Regions from separate parts of the Roseburia sp. 831b genome, predicted to be linked through region 3. Evidence: predicted binding sites of a transcription regulator. Region 3 holds the regulator's gene; each other region holds the start of a gene.
The links. Region 3 encodes Rex, which represses fermentation and respiration genes when NADH is low (regulators of the CRP and FNR family bind a similar motif). Its sites were predicted from a motif close to ATTGTTAANTANTTAACAAT; they were not measured.

Region 1 (3,211 bases), 130 kb from region 3:
TCCGGTAAAAGGGGTTTTTTGTATGAAAAAGAAGATAGCATGCATTATTTTTTCTTCGTGAATTGTAAAAGCAAGTGGCTGATATAACGATGGAGTAATTCGTCGGAGTTGGAAAAATCATCGGTCAGTTCAAAATAAGAAATCTTATCTTTATATTCTTTGCGAAAAGCAGGGTGCATAATATCGGAAAACTGTGGAAGGAAAACGCCGCATTTCCGGTTATAACAGGTTGCAGGCTTAGCTTTTTGCCGGAATTCTTTTTCAACGTAGGAAGCGACACTCTTATGGATGGCACGGTCCTCGTTTGGCAGATAAAAATAATCCTTCGGGTTTGGATAGAAGAATTTCAATTCGCCTTCATAGATTCGGACTGCCAGTTTTAAAACGTTCTGATAAGCGGTCAGATGGATGTCCTGAAAGCGGCAGGACACGCGCTGTGGGACAAAAAAGTCATATTGCAGCGTAAAAATCAAATCCGTTCCATTGCTGCTGCCGTCAAAAGAGGAAAAAGGGACACATTCCAGGGAAAGAATCGAATAGTTCCCGGTAAAAAGCCTTGGGTAAGTCAAAACAGGCAGTAAGTCCACCATGTCGATGACATCCTCGTAATTATGCAATTTCAAAAAAGACAGAGTGTCAGATGATTTCTTTTTTACATAATCACGGTAAATGGGAATCAGCTGGCCGCCGTCAAAGGTATCCTCACGGCGGATTCCGAGAAAGTGTTCGACGGTTTTTTGCTTATAATTTGGAAGCTGAAAAAGAAATTTATATTGTGAAACAATTTTAAAAATGTCCAGATATTCAAAATTTGCAAAAGGGTCGGTAAGCTGATATTGTTCGCATTTTGCTTTTAGATAAGGAAGGTCAAATCCAACACCGTTAAAGCTGATGATGACAGAATAAGAGGAGATGAGCTCTAAAAATGCCAAAAGAACGTCCGCTTCCTCCTTCGGTTCTTCCGCAAAAAATTGATCGATATGTAAGGTATTTCCGATTCTTCTTGCGCATCCAATCAGATAGAGCGAGGTATGGGCAGGAGAAAATCCGGTTGTCTCAATATCGAAAAACAGAGAGGATTCTGTAAATATTTCGTCTGAAATCTGGTTAGAAGGAGAAAAGGGTAATTCGTTATGCCATGTTTTCATCGGGAAGCTCCTTTCGTTTTAAAATGAATGTATATTCGATAAAAGTTATGTGATGTCTGCCTTCTATTATAGCAAATATGCCCTCACAAAAGAAGAGAAAATCACTCATTTACGGACGCAACTTTGTGAAGAAAATGACAATTGGTAAAAATTGTATACTTATAAAAACTATCTAATGAATTTGTATATAATTGTTAAAAAATTGTCAATAAGTTCTAAAAAAAATACAAAAACTTGTTATATTTTTATGTATAAAAAAAACAATTATGTTATAATTATTATGATAGCAATCTATGGTGAAACATAGATCAATGCAATACAAAAAAAGAGAAAGTGGGGCACGTAAAATGGGTACTAAAACATTTAAAGGTGGCATCCATCCTTTTGAAGGAAAGGAACTAGCAAAAGACCAGCCAATCGTGGAAGTTCTACCCAAAGGTGAACTGGTATATCCGTTATCACAGCATATCGGAGCGCCAGCCAGCCCAATTGTAGCTGTAGGAGATACTGTATTAAAAGGACAGAAGATTGCGGAAGCAGGTGGATTTGTATCTTCGCCTATTTATGCATCTGTTTCCGGTACAGTAAAGGCAATTGAAAAACGCCGTGTTACAGTTGGAGATATGGTGAATTCCATCGTGATTGACAATGATGGGGAATTTAAGGAAGTGGAGTACACACCTTGTGAAGATGTGAAATCTCTTTCCAAAGAAGAGATTATTCATAAGGTACAGGAGGCAGGCGTTGTTGGTATGGGAGGCGCAGGTTTCCCGACACATGTCAAGTTGTCTCCAAAGGAACCGGAAAAGATTGAGTACATTATTGCAAACTGTGCAGAATGTGAACCATATCTTACCGCTGATTACCGTCGTATGATGGAGAATCCGGAAGAATTAGTAGAAGGTATGAGAATCATCCTTCAGCTGTTTGACAATGCAAAAGGTATTTTCGGTATCGAGAATAACAAACCAGATTGTATTGAAAAATTACAGGAATTAACAAAAGACGAACCAAGAATGGAAGTTTGTGCTTTAGAGACCAAATATCCACAGGGTGGTGAGCGTCAGTTGATTTTTGCAACGACTGGAAGAAGCATCAATTCCAAGATGCTCCCGGCAGACGCAGGCTGTATCGTAGACAACGTCGAGACCATTATTGCAATCTACAATGCAGTAAAACTTGGCAAACCTGTCATGCAGCGTGTATCAACAATTACCGGTGATGCAATTACAAAACCTGGCAACTTCTTATACAGCATCGGTACCAATTATGCAGAGCTTGTAGAAGCAGCCGGCGGATTTAAGGTAACTCCGGAGAAGATTATTTCCGGTGGTCCTATGATGGGATTTGCAATGTTCTCACTTGACATCCCGACAACAAAGACATCATCCTCACTGCTTTGTTTTGCAACGGATGAAGTTGCGGCAGTAGAGCCATCTGCATGTATCAATTGTGGACGCTGTGTAGAGGCATGTCCGGAACAGCTGATTCCATCCAGACTGGCAAAATTCTCAGATCATGGAGATGCCGAGACTTTTGAAAAATGGAATGGATTAGAGTGTGTAGAATGCGGAAGCTGCAGTTACGCCTGTCCTGCAAAGAGACAGCTCGCACAGTCCATTAAGACCATGAAGAAACAGGTGTTAGCAGCCAAGAGAGCGGCAGCTGCAAAAAAATAATCATAGTTTGAAAAACAAAAAATACAGAGAAAGAGGTGGATTACTGTGAGTGATTTATATCATGTATCATCATCACCACACGTTCGTGCCAAAGATACCACAAGCAGAATTATGCTGTATGTTGTGATTGCATTGCTTCCAACAAGTTTGTTTGGTATTTATAACTTTGGTTACAAAGCTTTAATTTTAATTTTAGTAACAATTGCAAGCTGTCTTGCATCTGAATGGGTGTTTGACAAGATTGTACATAAAAAGAGTTCTATCGGCGACATGAGCGCTGTTGTAACAGGTTTACTTTTAGCATTGAACCTTCCGGCAACACTTCCTTGGTGGGAAGCAGTCATCGGTGGTGTGTTCGCAATTGTAGTGGTAAAAATGTTATTC
Region 2 (3,211 bases), 520 kb from region 3:
TTTGGAAGAAAATGATTGCAAACATCTTAAATATCAAGGTGGATGTGTTAGAGACAGAAGAAGGACCGTCTCTAGGTGGAGCGATGCTTGCCGCAGTTGCATGCGGTGCCTACGAAAATGTAGAGCAGGCAGCCACACAGATTGTAAAAGTGGTCGAGACCATCGAGCCGGAACCGGAGCTTGCCGCAAAATATGAGGCAAGGTATCAGCAGTACCGCAACATCTATCCGGCATGCAAGAATTTGTTTGATAAGATTATATAAGAACTATATATGAAGGAAAAGAACATGAATAACATCCCAAAAGTAAAAGTAGGAATCGTAGCAGTATCAAGAGACTGCTTCCCGGAATCATTATCCGTTGACAGAAGAAAAGCTTTGGTAAAAGCATACACAGACAAATATGACGCAGCTGACATCTACGAATGTCCAATTTGTATCGTGGAGAGCGAAATTCATATGGTGCAGGCGTTAGAGGACATCCAAAAAGCAGGCTGTAACGCACTTTGCGTTTACCTTGGAAACTTTGGATCTGAGATTTCAGAGACTCTGCTTGCAAAACATTTTGAAGGATCAAAGATGTTTGTGGCAGCAGCCGAAGAGACACAGGATAACCTTATTCAGGGACGTGGTGATGCATACTGTGGTATGTTAAACGCAAGCTATAACTTAAAGTTAAGAAATGTAGGTGCTTATATTCCAGAGTATCCGGTTGGAGATGCCGAGGACTGCGCCGATATGATTCATGAATTTTTGCCAATCGCAAGAGCAGTTGATGGTTTATCCAAATTAAAAATTATTTCTTTTGGACCAAGACCAACCAACTTTTTGGCTTGTAACGCACCAATCCAACAGTTATATAACTTAGGTGTTGAGATTGAAGAAAATTCCGAGTTAGACCTTTTTGAAGCATTCAACAAGCATGCCGGAGATAAAAGAATCCCTGCTGTTGTAGCAGATATGGAAAAAGAATTAGGTGCCGGCAATAAGAAACCGGAGATTTTATCCAAATTAGCACAGTATGAATTGACCTTATTAGACTGGGTAGAAGCACACAAAGGTTATCGTGAGTATGTTGCCATCGCCGGAAAATGCTGGCCTGCATTCCAGACACAGTTTGGTTTTGTTCCATGCTATGTCAACAGCCGTCTGACCGGAAGAGGAATCCCGGTATCCTGTGAAGTGGATATCTATGGCGTATTAAGCGAGTTTATCGGAACCTGCGTCAGCGAAGATGCCGTTACTTTATTAGATATCAATAACTCCGTACCAAAGGATATGTACAAAGAATCCATCGAAGGAAAATTCAACTACAAACATACAGATACTTTTATGGGATTCCACTGTGGAAATACCTGTTCAAGCAAGTTATCCTTCCACGAGATGAAATATCAGATGATTATGGCAAGAAGCCTTCCAATCGAAGTGACAAACGGAACCTTAGAGGGAGATATTATTCCTGGAGACATCACATTCTTCCGCTTACAGTCAACATCCGATAACAAGCTCCGCGCTTACGTGGCACAGGGAGAGGTGCTTCCGGTTGCAACACGTTCCTTTGGCGCCATCGGCGTATTTGCAATCCCGGAAATGGGAAGATTCTATCGCCACGTACTGATTGAGAAGAACTATCCGCATCACGGAGCCGTAGCATTCGGCCATTACGGAAAAGCACTGTTTGACGTATTCAAATATTTAGGGGTTCCGATGGAAGACATCAACTTCAACCAGCCGTCAGGCATGATGTATCCAACGGAAAATCCATTCTAAGAGAAATTGATTTAACCAGTTCATTTTTAGAGGAAAGAGAAGAGAGGCTGTAATGCAAAAAGTGTGTTACAGTCTCTTTTTTCTAGAAGAAATTGCACCCATATGTATTTCAATAAAAACATAAATAGGGGTTTTCAATTCCATACAATTAAGTTATAATGCATAAGATGGTTAAAAAATTAACGAACGAAATATAGAGAGGTAAAAAATACGATGTATGCTGACGAAAATGTAATTAAAATTAAACATGATGTACTTCATGAGGTGGCGCGCCTTGCATTCGCCGGTGAATTGGATGAGAAGAAAGAGTACATAGCGATGGAACTGATTCCAGGACCAGCTGCACAGTTCCGCTGCTGTATTTACAAAGAGCGTGAGATTATCAGACAGAGAGTCAGACTTGCAGAAGGCAAGGCTCCAGGACCAGTCGATGATGGAAATGTAATTCAGGTAATCAGTTCTGCCTGTGAAGACTGTCCAATCTCAAGTTACACAGTAACAGAGAACTGCCAGAACTGTCTTGGAAAAGCATGTATCAATGCATGTAAGTTTGGTGCAATTGAGCCGGGACGTCATCGTTCCCATATCGATCCTGCAAAATGTAAAGAGTGTGGAAAATGTGCCCAGGCCTGTCCATACAATGCAATCGCTCATTTGAAGAGACCTTGTAAGTTCAGTTGTCCGGTTAATGCGATTACATATGATGAATATGGAATTTCTGTGATTGACGAAAAGAAATGCATCCGTTGTGGAAAATGTATCCATAGCTGTCCATTCGGTGCAATCGGTTCTAAGACTTCTATCGTAGATGTTATCGAGGCATTAAAATCGAATAAGAAAGTATATGCAATGGCTGCTCCTGCAACAGAGGGACAGTTTGGTGCTGACATTACAATGAACAGCTGGAAACAGGCGATGAAAGAAGTTGGATTTGACGGATTCATCGAAGTAGGTCTTGGCGGAGATATGACAGCTGCCTATGAAGCAGAAGAATGGGCAGAAGCTTACAAAGAAGGAAAGAAGAAAGTGACATCCTGCTGTCCTGCATTTGTAAATATGGTTAGAAAACACTTCCCAGAGTTGGCAGATAATATTTCAACTACCATTTCTCCAATGTGTGCAGTTTCCCGTATGGTAAAAGCAAAAGATCCAGATGCCGTAACTGTATTCATCGGACCATGTGTTGCAAAAAAATCAGAAGTGGCAGACCAGAAGATTGATGGAAATGCAGACTATGTATTAACATACAGCGAGATTCGCGCCATCATGAGTGCAAAGAATGTCATCTTAAAACCAGATGAAAATAATTACCAGGAATCTTCCATCTATGGAAAGAGATTTGCTCAGTCCGGTGGTGTTACAGCTGCTGTATTACAGAGTTTAAAAGAATCTGAAGATGAAATCGACGCTAAAGTATGTCAGTGTAATGGTGCTGCAGAATG
Region 3 (3,211 bases):
ATCCCCGCTTCCAGCCGTTGCCATTCCGTGATTCCCACTGCGGTTTAAATAAATCGCACCCTCCGGGACTGCCGTTAAGGTATGTTCTCCTTTTAACACGCAAATCACCTGGTAATCCTCTGCAAACTGCCTAGCTGTCTTAAGGCGGTCTGCTTCTACAAATGCCGTTTTTTGCTGACAGAGTCTGCCCATCTCACCCGGATGTGGCGTTACAATCACTTCCGCTTTGTGCTGCTTTAAAAGTTCCTGCTTTGCTACGAGGATATTTAGGGCATCTGCATCGAGCACAACCGGCACAGCCGCATTCGCTAACACAAGTTCTACGATTCTTTGTGCCACCTGTGATGTTCCAAGTCCTGGTCCACAGACAATTGCATCGACCGTCTGCAATTCATTTACAAATGTAGTTTCATCAAAACCTGTCTCCGGGTAAGTTTTTAGCACTGCTTCCGGCACTTTTTCCTGTAAAATCATCCGGTTTGCTTCCGGTGTCATCACTTTTACCAGGCCACATCCCATGCGGTATGCCGCTGTCACTGCAAATACAGCCGCACCTGCCATGTCCTTTTGTCCGGCAATGACAAGCACTTTTCCGTAAGTGCCTTTGTTCGAGTGCTTCTTTCTTTCCGGCAGCAGCGAAAGGTCTTCTTTCGTCAAAGAAACCACCGACGGACGAACCTTTCGCCAGCTTTTTGCATCGATTCCAATTTCCCGTACAAAAATCCTGCCACAAGCAGCACTTCCCGGCCACAGATACATTCCGACCTTGGCATAGGCATAAGTAACCGTTACATCTGCCTGCACACAGGTTCCTAATATTTTTCCATTTGTTGCCTGCACACCGGACGGAATATCAATCGAAAGCTTTACTGCTTCCATCTGATTCATCTGAGCGATAAAGTGCGCAGCTTCTCCGGTAATCTCTCTTGTCAATCCCACACCAAACAAAGCATCCACGATAAGGGTCGGTGAAAAATCATCCGGTATTTTCTCGCAAACCGGGATTCCATACGCTTTTAGGATTTCAAGCTGTAATTGCATGGATTCGCTATAACCGTGCTTTCCCTGTAACAGCACCACACAGACCTTCCTTTTCTTTTGAAAAAGCAGTCTCGCAACCGCTGCTCCGTCACCGCCGTTATTTCCGGTTCCACAAAATACAAGGGTTCTTTTGGTATCAAGCCCCTCCTCTTCCATGACGCGCACCGTCTCAAGTGCAGCACGTTCCATCAAAACAATCGATGGCACCTTAAAATGTTCTGTCGTGGCAAGGTCTATTTGTTTCATTTCATCTGCATTTACAAGATATTCCATCTTCCATCTCCATTCCAGAGCAAAAATAGCGCTTTACCAATGGCAAAGCGCTAAGTCGGTTATTCCTTTTCTTTTTTGTTCTTTACAATATTGTAGGATAACTGCATTAAGCTGTCTGATAAATGAACGTTCTCTACAACTACATCTTTATCGATTAATTCAAGATCAACATGTGCGAAATTCCAGATTGCATGAATTCCCAAATCCACAAGACGATTTGCAATGGCATCTGCCTTTTCTTTTGGCATGGTAAGTGCTGCAATATCAACTTTATTGTTCTTGCAAAACTCTTCCAGTTCATTTAACATGTGAACCTTAATTCCGCGAACGGTAACACCGTCCAATGCTGGATTTACATCAAATAATGCGGTAATGATAAACCCAAGTTTGGAAAATTTGGTGTAATTAGCAAGCGCCTGACCTAAATTACCGGCACCAATCACAATGATATTATGCTGCTGGTTCAGTCCTAAAATCTTTCCAATCTCTTCGTATAGGTACTTTACATTGTATCCATAACCCTGCTGACCAAAACCACCAAAGTTATTTAAATCCTGTCTGATCTGTGACGCTGTCACATTCATTCTTTTGCTCAAATCATTTGATGAAATACGCTCCACTCCATCATCTAACAATTCACCAAGGTAACGGTAATATCTTGGCATTCTTCGAATAACTGCCTGTGAAATCTCTTTTTCTTCCATATATATAAACATGCCTTTCTCTAAACTGCAAATTCGTGTGCCATAACCCTCTCACACGATTATACGAATAACATTATTATACTGATTTCTGAAAAAGATGTCAATGTGTCAAAAATTTAACTATCTATCATTTATAATTGCATTGACAGGTTTTCCCATTCTTCATATAAGGTTTCCAGACGTTCCCTGTACTGATTTTGCTTTGTGGTAAGTTCTCCTAGCTTTGCAGAGTTTGTCGCATTTTCCGGTTTTGCACACTCCGTATCAATCTGTTCAATCTCGCCCTCTAAGAACGCAATCTCATCCTCCGCCTTCTTTAGCGCATTCTCAATTTTTCGGATTTGTGCCTGCTTTGCCTTTTGTGCCTTCCAGTCCGTTTTTTGCTCGCTGTCTTTTTCAACTGTCTGCGCTGCTTCCTCTGGTTTCTTTACAAATTTCTCAGTCAGCTCGTCTCTTTTTTCCAGATAATAATCATAATTTCCAATGTAATTGACCAGTGTTTCCCCGGTTAATTCGATGATTCTTGTCGCTGTTTTGTTAATAAAATAACGATCATGGGAGACGAAAAATACCGTTCCGGTATATTGATTTAATGCGGACTCTAAAATTTCTTTTGAGGTAATATCCAAATGGTTAGTCGGCTCATCCAAAATCAAAAAGTTTGCATCCGAGAGCATTAATTTTGCCAAAGAGACACGTCCTCGCTCACCACCACTTAAATCCGCAATCCGCTTAAACACGTCATCTTCCGTAAACAAAAATGCCGCTAAGACATTTCGAATCTGTGTCTGGGTAAGGTTTGGATAATCGTCTGATATCTCTTCAAAAATGGTTTTCTCATGCGATAAGACCTGATGTTCCTGGTCGTAATAGCCGATGGAAACATTTGAGCCTAGTGTAACACTTCCAGCATCTGCCTCGATTAACTGGTTGATAATCTTTAGTATCGTCGTCTTTCCGGTTCCGTTATTTCCAATCAGTGCTACCCGTTCCCCACGCTTGATTTCAAAAGATAAATCGGAGAACAGGTGTCTTGACGGGTAGGATTTTGAAAGATGTTCGACGGTCAACACATCGTTTCCACTCACAACATTGGGCTCTAACACAATCTTGATATCGGCATTTTCTTCCGTCGGCTTCTCAATCCATTCTATCTTATCTAGCATCTTTTCGCGGCTTTCTGCACGGCGAAT
Region 4 (3,211 bases), 530 kb from region 3:
AATTAGAGGCAGGCTACCGCCTTGCCTGCACGGCTTATCCGACGGGAAAAGCGCTTGTGGAAGTGGAAGACTTTGAGGAGAAGATGCATATTTTATCTTCCGGCAGGGTGCGTAGAACTGAGAATGAGAAGCCGGGGGAAGTGAAAATAACTACATATGTAATTGTAGTTGATATAGGAACAACCACACTGGCATTCTGGCTCGTGAAAAGGGAGACGGGAGAGGTACTTTGCGCCGAGACAGGGAGAAATCATGGAGTCTCGTTTGGCGCGGATGTCCTTTCAAGAATCCGGCAGGCACAGACGAAAAACAGGGCGCTCCTGGAGCAGACCTTGCGGCAGGATGTGTTAAACGGAATCCGCCGTCTTTGGAAAAAGGCAAAGATTGACCGGGAGAAGATAACAGACGTTCTTATAGCCGGAAACACGACGATGGAACATTTTCTGATGGGATTTTCCACGGAAAAACTGGGCAGCTACCCCTTTACACCGGTAAGCATTGACTGGCAAAATCTTTCTTTTCGTGAATTGTTTGGAACGGAAGAACTAACGTGTAAGGTGACGGTATTTCCGGGGATTTCAGCGTTTGTTGGCGCAGATATTGTGGCAGGGTTATATGACTGCGAGATGGAGAAAAAAGAAGGGATTTCACTTTTTGTAGACCTTGGCACGAATGGGGAGATGGCACTTGGAAATCGTGAGAGCATCCTGGCAACGTCCGTTGCGGCCGGACCGGCATTCGAGGGCGGAAACATATCCTGTGGCGTACCTGGAATCGAGGGCGCGATTCACACGGTCAAAATAGAGCATGGAAGATGCCATTACAAGACGATTGGAAAAAGAACACCGGTCGGAATCTGCGGAAGTGGTGTCCTGCAGCTTACGGCAGAGCTTTTGAAACAAAATCTGATGGATGAAAATGGGACGTTGGTGGAACCATTCCGGGAAAGCGGGTATAAAATTGCACCCGGAATCACATTTTTGCAGCAGGATGTCAGGGAAGTCCAGCTTGCAAAGGCAGCGGTGAGAGCCGGAATGGAGCTGTTGTTAATAGAAATGGGAGTCACCTGGAGTGAGGTGGATACGTTGTATCTTGCCGGAGGTTTTGGAAATGAGCTGAATGTGGAGACTGCAGTTTTTCTTGGAATCTTCCCGGAGCAGATAAAAGAAAGAATTGTGCCGGTCGGAAACACGGTGCTTAGTGGCCTGCATCGCTATGCAATGGAAGCAGATGGAAAGTGTGAAGTGGATACAATCCGCAAAATCACAACGGAAATCAATCTTGCAAAACAAAAAGAGTTTGAGGAAACCTACCTTGAGTATATTCCTTTTTTGTACAATTCATTGCGAAAATAGGAAAAAAGTCACAAATATATATGATATAATGTAAAAAAGAGGAAAAATTTTTTGTGCGGATTCACGGAAAACGGATATCGTGTCACTGGTCATACCAGATACCAACTATAAAAAAGTAACAACACATACCAGGAAGAAAATGTAAAAATCCGTAATATAGCGTTGATTTTTGGGAAAAAGTGTGTTAAAATATTGTCAATCCATGAGGTATGACCAAGCGATATATCGCATATAGGTATAACCACATCAATCAACAACGGAGGTTTGGAAATGAGCGACTTTAAAGTTATCGATGTAAAGAGAAGCATTTTTGAAGACAACAATGCAGATGCTGACAAGCTGCGCGCTGAGCTTAAGGAAGAGGGCACATTTTTATTAAATCTGATGTCATCGCCGGGAGCTGGAAAGACGACAACTTTGGTTCGTACAATCTCCATGCTAAAGGATGAGATTAGGATTGGTGTCATGGAGGCGGATATTGATTCAGATGTCGACGCGGCGACCATTGTGGAAGCCGGTGCACGTGCCATTCAGGTACATACCGGTGGAATGTGTCATCTGGATGCAGATATGACCAGACAGGGAATGCGTGAGTTTGGCACAAAGGACCTTGATTTTGTTGTGTTAGAGAACGTCGGAAATCTGGTCTGCCCGGCAGAGTTTGATACCGGAAGTACCAAGAACGCCATGATTTTGTCAGTTCCGGAGGGTGACGACAAACCATTAAAATATCCGTTGATGTTTTCCGTATGTGATGTCGTATTGATTAACAAATGCGATACCTTGGCTGTTTTCGATGAGTTTAGCAAAGAGGCGGTAACGGAGCGGATTCATGAATTAAATCCGAACGCCGAAATTTTTTTCGTCTCTGCGAAGACAGGAGAAGGATTTGAGGATTGGGCGAACTGGATTCGTACCCAGATAAAAGAATATCAAAAATAAAAACAGTTATGACTTGATTTCAATGCACCACTTGCCCCTAAGACAAGTGGTTGTATTTTGAATAAAATATCCCCTCGGGAGGGTTTTACTCAGGCAACGATAAGAAAAACAAACAAACCCGGCCAACCGAGTGGGATGCCAAAGGGAAAAAGAAGATAATTAACAAGTGTTTATTCTAAAGGAGGATAACAAATGGCAGATCCATTAGGAAATTTCGTACCAGAGTTTATTGAAAAAGAAGTAGAGCGTCCTGCAATCGTAAAGCTTGCAAAGATGGTTACAGACCGTCCAAAACAGAAATTAGGTCTTGTAAAAATCACAAAATATGATCCAGAATACTGGGGTCTTGCAGCAATGTGTACAGACGAGATGGCAGAGCTTGCCTTAAAGATGGGCGGCGTTCGTAAGCCAAAGACATTAGACCAGATGGTAAAAATCAGTGGAATGGATAGAAAACACTGTGAAGAACTGTTAGAGCAGATGTCTGTAAATGGTGTATTAGAGTATAACTGGGAGAACCCACAGCACGAAAAACAGTACGTTTTACCAATGTTCGTTCCAGGTAGTGCAGAATTTGGTAACATGAACTTAAAAATGTTAGAAGAGCATCCTGAGATGGGACGTTTCTTCGAGCGTATGAGCCGCTTACCACTTGAAAAAGTAACACCTATGGTTCCAGAAGGTGGAGCAGGTATCGGTATGCACGTTATTCCGGTAGAGAAAGCAATCGAGATGGAGAACCAGTCAATCTCTATCGAGCATATCTCTCATTGGTTAGATAAATATGAAGGAAAATATGCAGCAAGCCCATGTTCTTGCCGTCGTTCCCGTACAACTTATGAAGAAGGCTGTGCAGATGATCCGGATGATTGGTGTATCGCTGTTGGTGATATGGCTGACTATGTTGTTCAGAC

Region 1: a site for Rex is predicted at 1,339-1,358, ahead of rsxC (electron transport complex subunit RsxC). Genes of this name have one in related genera too.
Region 2: a site for Rex is predicted at 1,937-1,956, ahead of BIV16_RS07720 (4Fe-4S dicluster domain-containing protein). Genes of this name have one in related genera too.
Region 4: a site for Rex is predicted at 1,536-1,555, ahead of hypB (hydrogenase nickel incorporation protein HypB). Genes of this name have one in related genera too.

Annotation. Positions count from the first base shown of each region.
Region 1 is NZ_CP135162.1:1,245,030-1,248,240, reverse strand. It holds gene BIV16_RS05800 (ribonuclease H-like domain-containing protein) at 45-1,148, opposite strand; gene rsxC (electron transport complex subunit RsxC) at 1,496-2,827, shown strand; gene BIV16_RS05790 (RnfABCDGE type electron transport complex subunit D) at 2,873-3,211, shown strand, end outside.
Region 2 is NZ_CP135162.1:1,633,498-1,636,708, reverse strand. It holds gene xylB (xylulokinase) at 1-263, shown strand, start outside; gene BIV16_RS07725 (L-fucose/L-arabinose isomerase family protein) at 288-1,769, shown strand; gene BIV16_RS07720 (4Fe-4S dicluster domain-containing protein) at 1,983-3,211, shown strand, end outside.
Region 3 is NZ_CP135162.1:1,113,322-1,116,532, reverse strand. It holds gene BIV16_RS05135 (bifunctional ADP-dependent NAD(P)H-hydrate dehydratase/NAD(P)H-hydrate epimerase) at 1-1,314, opposite strand, end outside; gene BIV16_RS05130 (redox-sensing transcriptional repressor Rex) at 1,374-2,018, opposite strand; gene BIV16_RS05125 (ABC transporter ATP-binding protein) at 2,150-3,211, opposite strand, start outside.
Region 4 is NZ_CP135162.1:1,644,456-1,647,666, reverse strand. It holds gene BIV16_RS07765 (ASKHA domain-containing protein) at 1-1,355, shown strand, start outside; gene hypB (hydrogenase nickel incorporation protein HypB) at 1,626-2,297, shown strand; gene BIV16_RS07755 (FAD-dependent oxidoreductase) at 2,490-3,211, shown strand, end outside.